2 regions of the Curtobacterium sp. L3-7 genome follow, and region 1 is predicted to be linked to the other one. Evidence: predicted binding sites of a transcription regulator. Region 1 holds the regulator's gene; the other holds the start of a gene.

What was found. The regulator HrcA, encoded in region 1, represses chaperone genes, less so after heat shock. The targets are predictions, from matches to a motif close to TTNGCACTCGNNNNNNNCGAGTGCNAA.
Region 2: the regulator HrcA is predicted to act here: its motif matches at 2,395-2,421, upstream of groL (chaperonin GroEL).

Annotation. Positions count from the first base shown of each region.
Region 1 covers NZ_CP151474.1:2,201,910-2,206,162, reverse strand. The annotation lists gene AAEP80_RS10720 (16S rRNA (uracil(1498)-N(3))-methyltransferase) at 1-233, opposite strand, end outside; gene dnaJ (molecular chaperone DnaJ) at 233-1,345, opposite strand; gene hrcA (heat-inducible transcriptional repressor HrcA) at 1,472-2,494, opposite strand; gene AAEP80_RS10705 (DUF4870 domain-containing protein) at 2,603-3,034, shown strand; gene hemW (radical SAM family heme chaperone HemW) at 3,024-4,253, opposite strand, start outside.
Region 2 covers NZ_CP151474.1:116,189-120,441, reverse strand. The annotation lists gene AAEP80_RS00570 (DUF2332 family protein) at 1-818, shown strand, start outside; gene AAEP80_RS00565 (DUF3263 domain-containing protein) at 925-1,221, shown strand; gene AAEP80_RS00560 (LytR C-terminal domain-containing protein) at 1,218-1,805, shown strand; gene AAEP80_RS00555 (cold-shock protein) at 2,044-2,247, shown strand; gene groL (chaperonin GroEL) at 2,460-4,082, shown strand.

The DNA.
Region 1 (4,253 bases):
GGCACCGGGCGCGACGACACCAGGACGTCCGACACCGTCAGCGACAGCGAGTCGCGGCCGAGCGACGAGACCGCGCCGACGACGACCGTGCCCTGGCCGTCCGAGAGCCGCAGCGTCTCCCCGACCCGCACCCGCGACACCGTCACGGCGTGCCGGCCCTCGGCACCGTCGAGCGTCACGGAGCCGCCGACGGCCACACCGTCGAGCGACTCCACCAGGTAGAGCGACGCCATCAGAAGTTGAAGAAGCGGTCGCGGAGCTTGCCGAACATCCCCTGCTGGAACCGGGCGAGCTGCGGCGGTGACGCCTTGTGCGACTTCGCGAGCTGCTCGACGAGCTGACGCTCCTTGTGCGACAGCTTCGTAGGGGTGACGACCTGCACACCGACGCGGAGGTCGCCACGGCCGTTCCCTCGCAGCTTCGTGACGCCGCGGTCCTTCAGCACGAGCACGTCGGCGCTCTGCACGCCGGGACGGATCTCGAGCTCGACCGGACCGTCGAGCCCGTCGATCGTCGCCGTGGTGCCGAGCACCGCGTCGGTCATCGAGACCTCGAGCGTGGCGAGGAGGTCGTCCCCGTCGCGGCTGAAGACGTCGTGGTGGCGGACGCGGATCTCGAGGTACAGGTCGCCGGACGGGCCGCCGGCCGGGCCGACCTCGCCCTGACCGGGCATCTGCAGGCGCAGACCGGAGTCGACACCGGCGGGGACGTCCACCGGGATGGTGCGACGGGCGCGGACGCGGCCCTGGCCCTGGCAGGTCGGGCACGGGTTCGGGATGACGGTGCCGTGGCCGCGGCAGGTGCCGCACGGCGCGCTCGTCACGACGTTGCCGAGGAGCGACCGGACCTGGCGCTGGATGTGGCCGGAGCCACCGCAGATGTCGCAGGTGCGCGGGCTCGTACCGGGAGCGCAGCAGGAACCGCCGCACGTCTCGCAGAGGACCGCCGTGTCGACCTCGACGTCCTTGTGCGTGCCGAAGACGACCTCGTCCAGGTCGACGTCGATGCGGAGCAGGGCGTCCTGTCCCCGTTCGGCACGGCTGCGCGGACCGGTGCCCCGGCCGCCGCCCCCGCCGCCGCCGAAGAAGGCGTCGAAGATGTCGCTGAAGCCGCCGGCCCCACCGCCGAACGGGCTGTCGGCCTGCGGGCCGGCGTCGTACCGTCTCCGCTGCTCGGGGTCGCTCAGCACGTCGTACGCGTGCGTCACGTCCTTGAAGCGCTCGGCTGCGTCCGGGCTCGGGTTCACGTCCGGGTGGAGCTCGCGCGCGAGGCGTCGGTACGCCTTCTTGATGTCGGCGTCGGCCGCGTCACGCGGGACACCGAGGACGTCGTAGTGGTCTGCCACGTATCCCTCAGTTGGTTTCGTCGGTCGTCTGGTCGGTTCGGCCTGGAGGCCGTGGTCACGTCACGCGGTCGGCCCGCGTCGCCGCCGTGGTCGGGCTGGCACGGTCGGCGTGCACTGCAGCGGTCGTCAATTCTCTCCGAGCAGTCTGGACAGGTACCGCGCGACCGCGCGGACCGCGGCCATGTTGGAGCCGTAGTCCATGCGGGTCGGTCCGAGGACGCCCAGCCTGGCGACCTCACCACCTGCGGCGACGTACCCGCCGGCGACGATGCTCGTCGCGTCGAGGCCGTACTCCGCGTTCTCGACGCCGATCCGTGCGGTGACGGACACGTCGTCGAGCTGCATCTCCCCGAACAACCGGAGGAGGGTCACCTGTTCCTCGATCGCTTCGAGCACCGGGAAGAGCCCGCCGGAGAAGTCCTGTTCGCTCTTCGCGAGGTTCGCCGCGCCCGCCATCACCAGGCGGTCCTGCCGGTTCGCCGCGACCTGCTCGATCACGGTCGCGACGACGACGCCGGCGAGGGTCTGCGACTCCGGCCGGATCTGCGCGGGGATCTCCCGCAGCGCCGTCGGGACGTCGTGGAGCAGGAGCCCGACGGTCGCCGCGTTGAGCACCGTGCGGAGCTCGACGAGCGCGGACTCGTCGAGCGCGACGTCGGTCTCGACGACGCGCTGCTCGACCCTGGCGGTGTCGGTGATCAGCACGACCATCAGCCGGGAGTCCCCCAGCCGGACGAGCTCGACGTGCTGCACCCGTGCCCGCACCATCGAGGGGTACTGGACGAGGGCGACCTGGTTCGTCAGCTGGCTGAGCAGCCGGACGGTCCGGCCGAGGACGTCGTCGAGGTCGTTGGACGCGCCGAGGAAGGTCTCGATGGCGTGCCGCTGCGCGCTGGAGAGCGGGCGGGCGGCGGCGAGGTGGTCCACGAACACGCGGTACCCCTTGTCGGTGGGCACCCGCCCGGACGAGGTGTGCGGCGCGATGATCAGCTGCTCGTCCTCGAGCAGGGCCATGTCGTTGCGGATCGTCGCGGCGCTGACCCCGAAGGCGTGGCGCTCGACGATCGTCTTCGACCCGACGGGCTCGCGCGAGGCGACGTAGTCGCGCACGATGGCCTTGAGGACCTCGAGGGAGCGTTCGCTGACCAACCCGGACCCCTTCCACTCGTGCTGGCACTCGGACGTGTCGAGTGCTGATCCTACGCCCGTGCACCGACGTCCCGACACTTCTCCACATCGGGTCGCTACGCTTCCGGCATGACCTACGGACAGCAGCCGGGCAACGGACAGCCGGGCGGACCCTGGGGCCAGCAGCCCGGCGGGCCGCAGGGCCCCGGGCCGTACTACCAGCCGCCGCAGCCGATGACGCCGGAGGACCAGCGCCTCTGGGCCACGCTCACGCACGTCGGCGGGATCCTCTTCAACTTCATCGCCCCGCTCGTGGCGTACTTCGTCCTGCGCGACCGTGGCCAGTTCGTCCGCGAGCACACCCGGGTCGCCCTGAACTTCCACATCACGATGGCCATCGCGTACGCGGTCGGCGTCGTCACGTCGTGGCTCGGCATCGGCGTGCTGATCATCTTCGGCGTGTGGGTCGTGTCGATCGTCTTCGGCATCATGGCCGCCGTCGCCGCGAACCAGGGCCGCTTCTACCGCTACCCGCTGACGATCGAGTTCGTCAAGAACTGACGGACCAGGGCTCGTCGAGCAGCTCGCGGACCACGGCGTCCGCGAGCAGGCGGCCCCGCAGCGTCAGGTCCAGGCGACCCGGCGTGCCGGGCGCCCCCAGGGCACTGCGCCCGTCCACGAGACCACGGGCGATGAGCCCCGCGACCCGGCCACGGCCCTCCTGGCGGAGTTCGGACGTCCGGAGCTCGCCGCGGACGCGCGTGGCGAGGAGCACGCGCTCGACGTACCTGGTCTCGTCGTCGAGGGTCTCGCGCCCTGCGGCCGGCGACTCGTCGGCGAGCACCCGGTTCGCGTACGCGGCCGGGTGCTTGACGTTCCACCAGCGCGTGCCGGCGACGCTCGAGTGCGCGCCGGGGCCGACACCCCACCAGTCGTGGCCCTTCCAGTACGACAGGTTGTGGCGGCTGGCGTGCTCGTCGCCCTTCGCCCAGTTCGAGACCTCGTACCAGCCGTACCCGGCATCGCCGAGGACCCGGTCCGCGAGCTCGTACATGTCCGCGGCGACGTCGTCGTCCGGCGCCGGCAGCTCACCGCGCTTGACCGCGCGGCCCATGGCGGTGCCGTCCTCGACGATGAGCGAGTACGCCGACACGTGGTCGGGCTCGCACGCGATCGCCGCGTCGAGCGAGGTGCGCCAGTCGTCGAGGGACTCCCCCGGCGTCGAGTAGATGAGGTCGAGCGAGACGTCGAGTCCCAGCTGCTTCGCGAGGTCGACGACGAGCGGCACGCGTTCCGGGTCGTGGGTGCGGTCGAGGGTGGCGAGCACGTGCGGCACCGCCGACTGCATGCCGAAGCTCATCCGGTTGAACCCGCCGGCGCGGAGCGTCTCGAGCGAGGACGCATCGACCGAGTCCGGGTTCGCCTCGGTGGTGACCTCGGCCCCCGGCAGGATCCCCCACGTGTCGTCGATGGCGCGGAGGACCATCGCGAGGTCGCTCGCCGGCAGCATCGTCGGCGTCCCTCCGCCGAAGAAGACCGTCGAGACCGGACGACGCGGCACGCCGGAACGGTCGAGCACCTGCGCGGCCCACTGGATCTCGCGGACGGCGTGTCCGGCGTAGTCGTCACGACGGACGCCGCGGAGCTCGGAGGCCGTGTAGGTGTTGAAGTCGCAGTACCCGCAGCGGACGCGGCAGAACGGCACGTGCACGTAGACGCCGAACGGCACGTCGCCCGCGCCCGGCCCGGGGGTGATCAGGCCGTCCACGGGAGCCGGGTC
Region 2 (4,253 bases), 1.8 Mb from region 1:
CCTCCGCCACGGTGCAGGCGAACGACCCGCGGCGGCTCGGTCCGGTCGTCCCGCTGTTCGCGGCGCTCGCCGCGACGGTCTCGCGGCCGATCGGGCTCGTCGACATCGGTGCGTCCGCCGGGCTGTGCTCGATCCCCGACCGCGTGACGCTCGACTACCGAGTCGCGGCCGATCCCGCTTCGGATCGCGCCCCGTCCCGGACATCGCACCCCGTCACTACCGGGTGCGATGACCATCAGGGGGCGCGAACCCGCACCGTGCGGATGGCCACCGCCGCGGTCGACCCGTCGATCAACCTCGTCGCCGACGCATCGGGAGCGGTGCCGGCGCCGGCCACGGCGCCGATCCGGATCGCGGCGCGCGTCGCCCTCGACCCGAACCCGATCGACCTCGCCGCGCCCCACGCGTTCGACCGGTTGGTGGAGGCGGTGCCGCCGGAGGCGCTGGACCGCACCGCCCTGATGCGTGCGGCGGCGCGCGCGACACTCGCCGTGCCTCCCGTCCGGGTCGCCGGCCGCGTGCCGGACGACCTGGACCGTGCACTCGACCTGCTGCCGGACGACTGCGAGCCGGTCGTGCTGACCACCGGGACCCTCGTCTACGTCCCCGGGCCGGATCGCCAACGGTTCGTCGACCGCGTCGCCGAACGCGGCGTGCGCTGGATCGCCCTCGAGCGGACCGGCATCCTGACGGGTGTCGCGGCCACGCTGCCGTCCGACGTCGACGCCGCGGCTCCCGGAACGTTCGCGACCCTGTCGGTCGACGGCGTCGCGGTCGCGGTGTCCGACGCCTTCGGCACCACGATCCGCTGGTTCTGAGAGGGTCGGCGGCCGATTCCGCGACAGTCCAGCGCCATGCCAGGGTCGACATCGACGGCACCCCTACGATGTGCGAGACCCGTTACCCGAATGTGATCGGACCGTCGTGACCACCATCCCCGCGGACGAGCTCAGCGAGCTCGCCAAGCACGTGCTCGCCTTCGAGCACGAGCGTGCGCGGCACGACCGGACGAAGGAAGCCGAGATCCGGGTCGAGTTCGACATGTCGCCGGCGCGCTACTACCAGGTGCTCAACCGGGTGATCGACTCCCCTGCGGCGCTGGCGTACGACCCGCAGCTCGTCGGGCGACTGCAGCGACTGCGCCGTGCGCGGACGAGCGCGCGGGCGAACCGCAGCTTCGTCCAGCCGGCGACCGCCACCGGAACCGAAGAGGAACGATGACGAGATTCCCCCATGACCGCTTCGACGACGTGACCGACGGGCCACGAGTCGGTGCGCACCGCGGCATGCACCGGCGGGGACGCGGCTGGATCGCGTTCGCGTGGGCGGCGCTCGCGACGGGCGTGCTGGTCGGCATCGGGGTGCTCGTCCTCGCGCTCCTGAACGGCAGCTACTCGTTCACCGGCGACTCGTCGTCCGCGCCGTCGGCGTCGGCGTCGTCGTCCGCTTCGCCGTCTGCGTCCTCGTCGCCGGACGGTTCCTCGTCGTCTTCGTCGTCGGAGGCCGCTGCCGCGACGCCGTCGGACCAGGGCAGCACGACGCTCGTCGTCCTGAACGGCACGTCGACGCCCGGGCTTGCGGCCTCGGGCACGTCGAAGCTGACCGCAGCTGGGTGGAAGGTGACCTCGAGCGGCAACGCCGGGACCACGGGCACCGCGTCGACGATCGTGTACTACCAGCAGGAGTCGCAGGCCGCGCTCGCGAAGGGGATCGCGCAGTCCCTCGGGGTCACCGCCGTGGAACAGTCGGCGGCGTTCCCGAATGCCGACATCAGTGTCGTGCTCGGGGCCGACTTCAGCGGTTGAGTCTTCCTTTTGTAACAACTGTGTTTCCGGCACGTTGAGTTCCGGCGGAATCGTCGTGAAATACCCGTCACACCCCTTGCCGAATCGCGCTTCCTGATTAGAGTCACAAGTGGTCACCCCGTGATCGGAATGTCGTCGCACCTCGGTACGCACGCCAGGAAAGCCCGGGACTCGGACCCGCGGCGCCTCCCGACGGTGCCGTCGATCGCAACAGCAGTACCGCAGGGAGCAACAGATCATGGCCAACGGAACCGTCAAGTGGTTCAACGCTGAAAAGGGCTTCGGCTTCATCACCGTCGATGGAGGGGGCCAGGACGTGTTCGTCCACTACTCGGCCATCGACATGAGCGGCTACAAGGTCCTCGAAGAGGGTCAGGCAGTGACGTTCGACGTCGGCACGGGGTCCAAGGGCCCGCAGGCCGAGTCGGTGCGTCCGGCCTAGTCGCCGAACCACTCGCGAACGCGTCGTCCCGTCGGGGCGGCGCGTTCGTTCGTGTGGGGTGGCGTGTTCGTTCGTGCGGGGGCGTCGCGCTCGCTCGTGCGGGGCGTCGTGTGTTGCACTCTCAGGGGGTGAGTGCCAGAATCGGGATTGGCACTCGGTCGTACTGAGTGCCAGAAGACCCCCACGACGTCCGGGAGGGACGAGAAACTCACATGGCTAAGATCATTGCTTTCGACGAGGAGGCCCGCCGTGGCCTCGAGCGCGGCCTGAACCAGCTGGCCGACGCCGTGAAGGTGACGCTCGGCCCGCGCGGCCGCAACGTCGTCCTCGAGAAGAAGTGGGGCGCCCCCACGATCACGAACGACGGTGTCTCCATCGCCAAGGAGATCGAGCTCGACGACCCGTACGAGAAGATCGGTGCGGAGCTCGTCAAGGAGGTCGCCAAGAAGACCGACGACGTCGCCGGTGACGGTACGACCACCGCGACCGTGCTCGCCCAGGCCCTCGTCCGCGAAGGCCTCCGCAACGTCGCCGCCGGTGCCGACCCCGTCTCGCTGAAGCGCGGCATCGAGAAGGCCGTCGCGGCCGTCTCGGACCAGCTGCTCGCGAACGCCAAGGACATCGAGACCAAGGACCAGATCGCCGCCACCGCGTCGATCTCCGCCGCGGACCCGACGATCGGCGCGCTCATCGCCGAGGCCATCGACAAGGTCGGCAAGGAAGGCGTCGTCACCGTCGAGGAGTCGAACACCTTCGGCACCGAGCTCGAGCTCACCGAGGGCATGCGCTTCGACAAGGGCTACCTGTCGCAGTACTTCGTCACCGACCCCGAGCGTCAGGAAGCCGTCTTCGAGGACGCCTACATCCTGATCGTCAACTCGAAGATCTCGAACATCAAGGACCTCCTGCCGGTCGTCGACAAGGTGATCCAGGCGGGCAAGCAGCTCCTGATCATCGCCGAGGACGTCGACGGCGAAGCGCTCGCGACCCTCGTCGTGAACAAGATCCGCGGCATCTTCAAGTCCGTCGCCGTCAAGGCCCCGGGCTTCGGCGACCGTCGCAAGGCGATGCTGCAGGACATCGCGATCCTCACCGGCGGCCAGGTCATCTCGGAAGAGGTCGGCCTCAAGCTCGAGAACGCCACGCTCGACCTGCTCGGCAAGGCCCGCAAGGTCATCATCACCAAGGACGAGACCACCATCGTCGAGGGTGCTGGCGACGAGGAGCAGATCGCCGGCCGCGTCCGTCAGATCCGCTCCGAGATCGAGGCGACCGACTCCGACTACGACCGCGAGAAGCTCCAGGAGCGCCTCGCGAAGCTCGCCGGTGGCGTGGCCGTCATCAAGGCGGGTGCCGCGACCGAGGTCGAGCTCAAGGAGCGCAAGCACCGCATCGAGGACGCCGTCCGCAACGCGAAGGCAGCCGTCGAAGAGGGCATCGTCGCCGGTGGTGGTGTCGCCCTCATCCAGGCCGGTGCCGTGGCGCTCGAGTCCCTCTCGCTCGAGGGTGACGAGGCGACCGGTGCGAACATCGTCCGCGTGGCGATCGACGCGCCGCTCAAGCAGATCGCGCTCAACGCCGGCATGGAGCCGGGCGTCGTCGCTGCTCGCGTCCGCGAGCTCGAGTCGGGCTGGGGCCTCAACGCCGCGACCGGTGAGTACGTCGACCTGATCGCCGCCGGCATCATCGACCCGGCCAAGGTGACCCGCTCGGCGCTGCAGAACGCCGCGTCGATCGCTGGTCTGTTCCTCACGACCGAGGCCGTCGTCGCCGACAAGCCGGAGCGCACCCCTGCTGCTCCCGCCGGCGACCCGACGGGTGGCATGGACTTCTAGTCCGTCGTTCTCGAAGGCCCCCGCACGCTGCGCGTGCGGGGGCCTTCCGCGTGCGGGGGGCGTGCGCGGGGTCGGGTGCGCGCGGCCGGGCGCTCGTCGACCGGTCGCAACACCCCGTTCACTTCCACCGAGTGGTCACAAGTTGTCGGGTGGCGAGGCTTCAGACGACGG